Regions from separate parts of the Pseudomaricurvus sp. genome, predicted to be linked through region 1. Evidence: predicted binding sites of a transcription regulator. Region 1 holds the regulator's gene; each other region holds the start of a gene.

Region 1 (3,261 bases):
AAAAGCCCGGAACGGATATTCCAGGTTTGGGATTTGGTGGATGCATGCCCTGAAGGGGCCGGGGTTGAGGAGCTCAAGTCCCAAGAGTGGATTGCGCCTCTTTTTATGGCAGAACGGCATGTCCTCAATCCGTCTGTAAGCGCTTCCAGTCCCCAGTTGATTGCAATGGATGCATCTGCAGCCCAGACAGAAGAATTATCTCTGGAGCGAGTAAAGCGCTATCTGACGGCATTGTCAGGCCTGGTTGAGCGTCAGCGTCAGTCATTCGAGGAATATTGATTTAGGTGCCTGTCGTCTAGTAGACCTTTTGATGGCCTGTGGCTTGACACTCAGGTCGGGGCCAGCAATTGGAATTCCATCTTGGATAAATGTTACAATGGTTCAATACACCTAATTGCATTGGCTTGGACAGACAGGGCAGAAACCTGCTGATCAACTCCTTTCGCATGTTTTTCGAATTTTTTGGAGTTGTTATGTCTTCCGCCCTGTACGAAATAGTCGAGCTCGCTGACGGAGGTGTCGGTTTGCGTCGCGCGGGAGAAGACGAAAGCGAGCCTTTGGTGTGTATCAAGTTTTCAAAAGAAGCGGAAGATTTCCTGAAAGACGCTCGTTTTGATGTTGTAAAGGCAATGATTGAAGCAGGGCTGGAAACAGTAGGGGATTTGGCTGAGCAGAACTATGCTGAGTTTGAACTTGAACCAGAGCAGCGTACACTTCACTGAGTTTTTCCATTTCTGGTCTTTTCTGGCCCTGGAACTCTGTCCGGGCTTAAAACTTTGAAAACCTGTCGACCTCCTTGTCGAATATTCCTATCTCGTTCACTTATACGATGTCGCTTAGCGGTAGCGGATCAGCAATGCGCGGCTTTCTCCTGCCTGTGCAGCGGTTTCCAGATGATGAAAACTGTTTTCGTTCAGCTCATTCAGTGTGGCAATGACCGTGTGACTGGTGCCTGTATTCAGAGCCTCCCACAGGATCCACCGAGTGGATTCATCTGATTGACTGCGAATAATTCGAACCTTGTCTGTATCAACACCGTAACTGGCTAATTCGTCGCGATTCACCGGTGCATCGGTAATCCAGGTGATCCAGCGTTCTGCATTACGACTTAAGTGGGCAAGCATGGGGAGTAGCAGCATTTGTGCGTCGGGACTGTGTTGGGTTAACACCAGCTCAGTAATTGACGAGGTGGCCGCTGCTGCTTGTGGTTGTGCCTCAACAGGATGAAACGGACCCCGATTGGCGGTGCCCGGGGAGGCGTTAACCTCAGGTTGAAGTTGTCTTGCTATAGGCATGATGTTCTCCAGTCTTTGTTTCATCGTTTGTGCTGTTAAGGCGTGGTACCACTCTCTGGCAACCCGGTTATCTCATTTAGGTCGGGTTTGGAGGTGTTTTAATCCCTGCGGATAACGCCCACGCTAAGGCCCTCAATGGCGAAATCCTGATCTTTCAGGTCAACCTCGATAACATTAAATTCTTCGTTTTCAGGGTAAAGCTCTATCTGGTGCGAGCCGCGCTTTCGTTGATAGCGTTTAACCGTAACTTCATCTTCTATGCGGGCAACCACAATATCGCCATTGCGAACCTGATCGGTTTTGTGCACTGCAAGAAGATCTCCATCCATGATGCCGATGTCTTTCATGCTTTCACCGGTGACACGCAGTAAAAAGTCGGCAGTAGGGGAGAAAAAGTCATGCGGAATGCTGCAGTACTCTTCGATGTGTTCGGTAGCTAAGACCGGGCTACCGGCAGCGACGCGTCCGACGATAGGAATACCTGTAGTTTCTTCCGGCAAGCGAATGCCGCGAGAGGCCCCGGCGACCATTTCGATGGCGCCTTTACGCGCCAGTGCTTTCAGGTGCTCTTCGGCAGCATTGGCTGAACGAAAGCCCAGTTCTTTGGCAATTTCGGCGCGAGTCGGGGGATAGCCGGTCTCTTCAATGTTGCGCTTGATCAGGTTGAGAACTTCTTCCTGCCTGGCGGTGAGCTTAATCATAAGAATTTGCCTTTCCTGATTTTTTATACAGTGACTGTGATTATATACAGTGAATGGCGCTGTGCAAGTTTTTTTAGCAAAGTTAACTATACTTAGAGTAAAGCCTGCGTAACCCCTTGTTTTACCGAAGGTTTAGTTGCGCTAAGGAGGTTGTATGCTAGATGCAAAAATGCCTGAGGCGTGGCGTGTGTTACGGATTCAGTCTGAAGTGGTGGATGGAATTGAGCAGCTCATCAAGATTAAAGGTGCTGTAACCATCTTTGGGAGTGCCCGTTTTAAGGAGGGAACCCAGTATTATCAGCTGTCTCGAGAGTTAGGGCAGCTATTGGCAGAGGAAAAGATTCCGGTTATTACGGGTGGTGGCCCAGGTATCATGGAAGGGGCTAATCGAGGTGCGTTTGAGGGTGGAGGTGCTTCAGTAGGCCTGAATATTACGCTCCCCAGAGAGCAGGGCGCTAATCCCTACCAGAATGTCAGTCTCACTTTCCGTTACTTCTTTGTCAGAAAGTTTTTGTTTGTGAAAAATGCAGTCGGGTTTGTAATCTTCCCCGGTGGATTTGGTACGCTCGATGAACTCTTTGAGGCATTAACACTGGTTCAGACTCAAAAAGTAGAGCCGTTTCCGGTTGTGTTGGTAGGAAAGGCCTATTGGTCAGGTCTACTGGAGTGGATGAAAACGACCATGGCTGGCCACCAGTGCATTGATAGTGAAGAGCTGGATCTGTTTACTGTAGTCGACAGTGTCCAGGAGGTGCGGGATATCCTGATGGATCATATCGCCCGCAGAGCTGAGCTGCAGGAGGGCAGTTCATCGTAGCGGTTAAAACTCTTCTGATCCCTGAAACAGGTCTGGTTCAATTTGGCTGAGAGGGTCGTTCCAGTTACAGGGGTTAAGGTTTGATTCGTCATTCCAGCTGTTTGGCATCGACATTTCAAAGGCTGCGCTGGCATCTTCAGGGGGAGAGGCGGGCACCAAGACCATTTCTGGCCAGCTTTCCAGATCCACTTCACCCACTTCACCGTCGTGGTATTGGATCTCTACGCTGCCAGCCTGATAGTCGATGGCGACAACTTCAAAATAAAGGTTTTCAACGATGTCCTGGTACCATTCCCCAATGATGGCAGGGCAGATTGGGTTTACTGAGGCCATTGAGTGTTACCTTCCTTTTTGTGATTCTGCTCTTCGATAGACGTCTGTTTCTTTATTAATCTCTGAGAATGTAATCAAAACATACCTGCTTGAGAGGCGTGTTGAAAGCCTCCCG
Region 2 (3,261 bases), on a different contig from region 1:
CACTGGAGCTGGATTACTCCGAGTTCAAAGGTGGCGGATTTGGGTTTCCGGTGTTTGAAGCGGTTTTGAAAGCGATGCTGAATCAAATCGGTCAAACCATCAAGGCCAAGAAAGATCTGAATATCCTCACCAATCAGGCAACCGGCGGTACGCTGGTGCACCAGCCGGGTGTGGTAAAGATTGATGAGCAGTATAATGTGCTGGTTGTCTGTATTGAGCCGGGCAAGAAGGAAGACATCATTTTTAAATTGATGTTTGTCGATCCGGATCAGTATGAGCAGTTGCGCGGTGAGCCTAAAGACTCTCCAGCGGATTCCTCTGCCGAGGCTTGATCTTCTAAAGAGGTTTGGTCTGTTATGGCAGTCTTAATCTGCCATTTCCAACATTTCTCGCGCGTGGGCGATGGTTTGTTTCGTCATCTGAGCCCCGCCCATCATGCGCGCAATCTCCATAATCTTGTCATCCCCATTGAGCTGAATCAGTGCCGTCTGAGCTGATGTCTTGTCGGTTTCCTTGTGCACCTGCAGATGCTGATGTCCTTTGCTGGCAACCTGCGGCAAGTGGGTGACGCACAGTACCTGTCCCTGATGGCCCAGCTGACGTAATAGATCACCTACCACGTCAGCGGTGGCGCCGCCGATGCCCACATCCACTTCGTCAAACACCAGGGTGGGGGTGGTGGAGCTGCGTGCGGTCACCACCTGAATGGCCAGGCTGACGCGAGACAGCTCGCCGCCGGACGCCACTTTAGCCAGTGCTTTGGGGCTTTGGCCGGGGTTGGTGCTGATTAAGAACTCGATGTCATCCAGTCCGTGTGGGCTGGCGTGCTCAGGGCTGCTGTGCAGCTGGATGGCCAGTTGCGCGTTCTGCATAGCGAGTGCGTGCAGTTGTTCATTGATGGCTTTTTGCAGTTGTTTGGCGGCCTTGTGGCGCTGGTTGGACAGCTTTTCGGCGCAAGCCATATAAGCGGACTGGCAGGCTGTAGCTTGGGCCTCCAGTTCATCCAGTTGGCCCTCGCTGCCGTCCAGTTGTTCCAGTTCATTGGCCAGATCCTGATGCAGTGTTTGTAGCTCCGAGGGAGAGATTCGGTGTTTGCGGGCGATGTCGTAACAGCTGGACAGGCGCTCCTCGATAAACGTCAGTCGCTCGGGGTCCATCTCGAAGCTGTCGATGTGGTGGTTAATTTCACTCTGAGCTTCCTGAATCTGGATTTGGGCGCTGAGCAGCAGCTCTTCGGCGCTACACAATGCCTGGGGTTTGTCGTTCAGGTCCTGCAGCAGGTGCAGGGCTTTGCCCAGCGTGGTGAGCAGTCCACCTTCCTCGTCGTCACAGATCTGTGCGGCCAGTTGGCTGTTTTGCAGCAGGGTGTCGGCGCTGGCCAATTGCCGCTGTTCGGCCTCCATGGCCTCCAGTTCGTTGTCTTCCAGTGCCAAAGCGTCCAGTTCCTGAACCTGATAGCGCAGAAGTTGGGTGCGGGCAGTGATTTCTTCGGCGTTGTCCCGCCACTCTTCAAAGTGTTTTTGGGCTTCCTGCCAATCGCGGTAGAGGGTTTTGCACTGTCGTGCCAACGACTGGTGGTTGGCGTAGTCGTCCAGCAGGCGGCGGTGAGTGTCTTTTTTCAGGAGTGACTGGTGAGCGTGCTGGCTGTGAATATCGATCAGCATCTCGCCCAGTTCTTTGAGTTGCCCCAGCGGTACCGGCTGGCCGTTGATGTAACCTCTGGAGCGTCCTTCACGGGTCACTACCCGGCGCAGCAGGCAATCGCTGTCGCTGTCCAGATCGTGGTCGTCCAGCCACTGGCGGGCGCGGGGGATGTCCGAAACGTCAAAGGTGGCGCAAATGTCGGCGCGTTGCCGGCCGTGTCTGACCCGATCCGGATCGGCCCGATCGCCCAGCGTCAGTCCCAGGGCATCCAGCAGGATGGATTTGCCGGCACCGGTTTCGCCGGTGATGGCGGTCATGCCGCGGTTGAGTTCGAGCTCAAGGGCATCCACCAGGGTGAAGTTCTGAACGCTGAGGTGGGTCAGCATGGTATTACTCCTGACGCAAAGACGGTTGTGGGTGGGAATTTATCATTTAACCATGTTTATTTGTACAGTAGTTTTACGGTGCAGGCAAATCCCTTGTGCGCTACTCCCTATGAAACTTGCGCTCTACTCCCTCTGAAAGATGTCGGATGTGCCCGAAAGATGTTTGGGAGCCCTTGAAAGATATCCGGGCGGCCCCATATTGGCAGCAGGTCTTATGAATAACCCTATGAATCATCTTGGTATACGGAGTTCAGTGTGTCAGACGAACAGCAGACATCCCCCGAAGTGGAAGAGGTAGCCGCTGAGGCTGCCGAGAAGAAAGCAGCCGAACAGGCCGAAGCCGGTAATGAGTCCGGTGCTGGCGAAGCGCCTACAGTAGACGCGGTTCAGGCCGAAATCGAGAGCCTCAATCAGCAGCTGATTGAGGCCAAAGAGCAGGAGTTGCGTGCACAGGCGGAAGCCCAGAATGCACGTCGCCGCGCCGAGCAGGATGTGGAAAAAGCCCACAAATTCGGTCAGGAAAAGCTGGTCAGTGACTTGCTGCCGGTGATCGATAACCTGGAGCGGGCGCTGGACGCAATGAATGTCGACGATGAGTCGCTGAAGCCAGTGGTTGAAGGCATTGAGCTGACGCTGAAGTCTTTTCAGGACACCCTGACCAAGCACAAGATCGAAGCGCTGAACCCGGTGGGCGAGCCTTTCGACCCGCAGCTGCATCAGGCCATGACCATGGTAGAAAGCCCGGACGCTGAGCCGAACACCGTGATCAATGTGTTCCAGAAGGGTTATACCCTGCACGGTCGTCTGGTTCGTCCGGCAATGGTCGTGGTTGCCAAGTAAGAGTTCTTGTTTGAGAAAGCAGAGTTCTTGTTTAAAAAACAGGTATTTCTGCTTGCGCGGGTGTTGGAGCGATGAAAAAAACTCACGCTCAGGGTTGAAAAACAGACAGTCGCGCCAATATAGAAACCAACAGTTTGAGAAACAGCCAGTCGAGACTGGTTGAGAAATGTTTTAACAAGCCCTGCACGGTGTTGCAGGCTCGAATTTTCGGAGATTATCGAAATGGGTAAAATCATTGGTATCGACCTGGGTACAACCAACTCATGTGTATCTGTACTTGAGGGTGGCAAAGCCAAGGTTATTGAGAACGCTGAAGGCGATCGTACAACCCCTTCCATTGTTGCCTTTACTGACGACAGTGAAATTCTGGTCGGTCAGAGCGCCAAGCGTC
Region 3 (3,261 bases), on a different contig from region 1:
GCACTGCCACAGTCTCCACAGCTGTTTAAGCAGTTGTTGATGGTGTCTGGCTTTGATCGCTACTACCAGATCGCCAAGTGTTTCCGTGATGAAGATTTGCGCGCAGACCGTCAGCCAGAATTTACTCAAATCGATATCGAAACCTCGTTTATGAGCGACGAGGAAATCATGTCGGTCACTGAAAAGATGATTCGTCAGCTGTTCAGCGAGTTGAAAGGCGTTGAGTTGGGTGAATTCCCACGTATGCCCTTTGCGGAAGCCATGCAAAAATACGGCTCTGACAAGCCGGATATGCGCATCCCGCTGGAACTGGTGGAAATTAAAGACCTGCTGACAGACATCGATTTTAAAGTCTTTGCCGGTCCAGCCAACGATCCCAAGTGTCGTGTAACGGCATTGAAAGTGACTGGCGGCGCTTCCATTTCCCGTAAGCAAATTGATGAATACACCAAGTTTGTGGGTATCTACGGTGCCAAAGGTCTGGCCTGGATCAAGGTTAACGAAATCGAAAAAGGCGTTGAAGGCCTGCAATCACCCATCATCAAGTTCCTGGGCGATGAAGTGACCATGAATGTGATGGAGCGTACCGGTGCTCAAAACGGCGATATCGTCTTCTTTGGTGCCGACACTATCAAGGTTGTGACCGAAGCCCTGGGCGCGCTGCGCTGTAAGGTGGGTGAAGATCTGGATATGTACACCTGCGAGTGGGCACCTCTGTGGGTCGTTGACTTCCCTATGTTTGAAGAAATTGATGGCGGCGTAACCTCCCTTCACCACCCGTTTACCGCGCCATCCTGTTCCGCAGAAGAGCTGGAAGCCAACCCTCTGTCGGCTCTGTCCAGAGCTTACGATATGGTGCTGAACGGTTGCGAGCTGGGCGGTGGTTCTGTTCGTATTCACGATCAGACCATGCAGCAGACAGTATTCCGTGTACTGGGTATTGGTGAAGAAGAGCAGCGTGAGAAGTTTGGCTTCCTGTTGGATGCTTTGCAGTACGGTGCGCCACCGCACGGTGGTTTGGCCTTTGGCTTGGATCGTTTGATCATGCTGATGACCGGTGCCAGTTCCATTCGTGACGTTATCGCCTTCCCGAAAACCCAGACCGCAGCCTGTGTTCTGACGGATGCCCCGGGACAGGTGGATACCACTCAGTTAAGCGAGTTGAACATCCGCCTTAAAAAGAAAGAGACCAAAGCGTAAGCGAGTCGTCTGAAGGCACGATGCGAAATGAACGGGAGGCTGTGAGCGCGAAAAGCGTTTGCACCTCCCGTTTTTCGTTCTGGGGTGTGTTCTATAGGGCTGACGCGGATAAAGGCTTCACTTGACCTGTCATGGGTTTCCCGACACACTAACCACTGGATGAAAAAACAGTATTAAGGTGCGGCGGGCTATGGCGCTCATTCTGGGGATTGACCCCGGTTCAAGAAAAACCGGTTTTGGCATTATTAACCACGTCGGCTCGCGCTATGAGTATGTGAGCAGCGGTGTCATTCGTATTCCGGATTTAAGCTTGCCTGAACGCCTGAAAATCATTTTTGATTCCATCACGGAAATTATCGAAGAATATTGCCCACAGGAAATGGCGATTGAACACGTCTTTATGGCAAAAAGTGCCGGCTCGGCCTTGAAGCTGGGGCAGGCGCGTGGTGCTGCTATAGTGGCTGCGGTGAGTCAGAACTTGCCGGTGTCCGAGTACGAGGCCCGGAAAATCAAGCAGTCTGTGGTAGGCAATGGCGCGGCTGATAAACACCAGATGCAGCACATGGTGAAGGTTTTGCTGAAACTGCCATCCGAACCACAGGAAGACGCCGCCGATGCCTTGGGGGTGGCTTTATGTCACGCCAACACACATCAACACTTAATCAAAGTCGCCACGGCAAAAACCTTTCGTCGTGGGCGCATGGTGTAAGTATTATGGTATAGGCTGGCTTCAAGCGTTGGCCTGCTTATCGATAGAGGAAATCACAGTTTATGATCGGACGTCTGCAAGGGCAGTTACTGGAAAAGAAAGCACCTGAGGTGCTGGTGGACGTTAATGGTGTCGGTTATGAGGTGCTGGTGCCGATGACGACTTTGTATCAATTGCCGGAGCTCGGTGGCAACGTGACTTTGGCGATTCACTTCGCGGTCAGTGAAAACTCTCAGGCACTCTACGGCTTTTACGATAAAAAAGACCGGGAACTGTTCCGCACCCTGATTAAAGTCAGCGGCGTTGGCCCCAAAATGGCACTGGCGATTCTGTCGGGCATGGAGACTGACCAGTTGGTGAGTTGCGTGATGGAAGATAATGTCTCGGCGCTGGTTAAGGTTCCCGGTGTCGGTAAAAAAACCGCAGAACGCTTGATGATTGAGCTTAGGGACAAACTGAAGACCTGGCAGGTGGCTCACGCGCCTCTGGCTGAAATGGAGGCCGCCAGTCAACCGCGGTCCGGCAGTGGTGAAGACGGTAACGATATTGTGGCTGAAGCGGAAAGCGCCCTGGTCGCTCTGGGTTATAAGCCTGTAGAGGCAAGCAAAATGGTGGCTGGTGTGCTGCGAGCGCACAGTGTTACCCGCAGTGAAGAGCTGATTCGATTGTCTTTGCGCAGTCTGTCCCCGGCTTAAGAGAGCCTGATTTATGATTGAAAAAGACCAGTTTTCCCCGGTTGAGCGAGTCGTCAGTGCTGAACCCCGGGTCATGGAAGATGTACAGGATCGTGCTGTTCGCCCGAAAAGTCTGGCGGAGTACGTCGGTCAGCCGGTGGTTCGTGAACAGATGGAAATCTTTATTCAGGCCGCCAAAGGGCGTTCGGAAGCTTTGGATCATACTCTGGTATTTGGCCCGCCCGGGCTGGGTAAAACCACGCTGGCGAACATCATTGCCAATGAAATGGAGGTGGATCTGAAGACGACGTCAGGCCCTGTTCTGGAGAAGGCGGGTGATTTAGCGGCGTTGATGACCAATCTCGAGCCCGGCGATGTGTTATTCATTGACGAAATTCACCGCCTCAGTCCCAATGTGGAAGAGGTACTGTATCCGGCGATGGAAGACTATCAGTTGGATATTATGATCGGTGAAGGACCTGCGGCTCGCTCTATTAAGCTGGATTTACCGCCTTTCACCTTGGTGGGTGCGACGACGCGTGCCGGATTGCTGACTTCTCCCTTACGAGATCGTTTTGGTATTGTGCAGCGTCTGGAATTTTATAATGTCACTGACCTGACCCACATTGTCACCCGTTCGGCGAGCTTAATGGGTGTTGAAATTGACGAGCAGGGCGC

Evidence for each region. Region 1 encodes LexA, which represses DNA repair genes until DNA is damaged. Its sites were predicted from a motif close to ACTGTNTNTANANACAGT; they were not measured.
Region 2: a site for LexA is predicted at 2,082-2,099, ahead of recN (DNA repair protein RecN). Genes of this name have one in related genera too.
Region 3: a site for LexA is predicted at 1,355-1,372, ahead of ruvC (crossover junction endodeoxyribonuclease RuvC). Genes of this name have one in related genera too.

The regions. Positions count from the first base shown of each region.
Region 1 covers NZ_CBFIHX010000025.1:18,097-21,357, forward strand. Annotated here, with positions in the region: gene ACTG33_RS05360 (hypothetical protein) at 1-279, shown strand, start outside; gene ACTG33_RS05365 (hypothetical protein) at 474-722, shown strand; gene ACTG33_RS05370 (cell division inhibitor SulA) at 837-1,295, opposite strand; gene lexA (transcriptional repressor LexA) at 1,394-1,996, opposite strand; gene ACTG33_RS05380 (TIGR00730 family Rossman fold protein) at 2,151-2,813, shown strand; gene ACTG33_RS05385 (DUF6763 family protein) at 2,817-3,146, opposite strand.
Region 2 covers NZ_CBFIHX010000052.1:12,771-16,031, reverse strand. Annotated here, with positions in the region: gene ACTG33_RS08905 (hypothetical protein) at 1-332, shown strand, start outside; gene recN (DNA repair protein RecN) at 366-2,030, opposite strand; gene grpE (nucleotide exchange factor GrpE) at 2,286-2,870, shown strand; gene dnaK (molecular chaperone DnaK) at 3,093-3,261, shown strand, end outside.
Region 3 covers NZ_CBFIHX010000089.1:6,507-9,767, forward strand. Annotated here, with positions in the region: gene aspS (aspartate--tRNA ligase) at 1-1,200, shown strand, start outside; gene ruvC (crossover junction endodeoxyribonuclease RuvC) at 1,391-1,909, shown strand; gene ruvA (Holliday junction branch migration protein RuvA) at 1,972-2,604, shown strand; gene ruvB (Holliday junction branch migration DNA helicase RuvB) at 2,618-3,261, shown strand, end outside.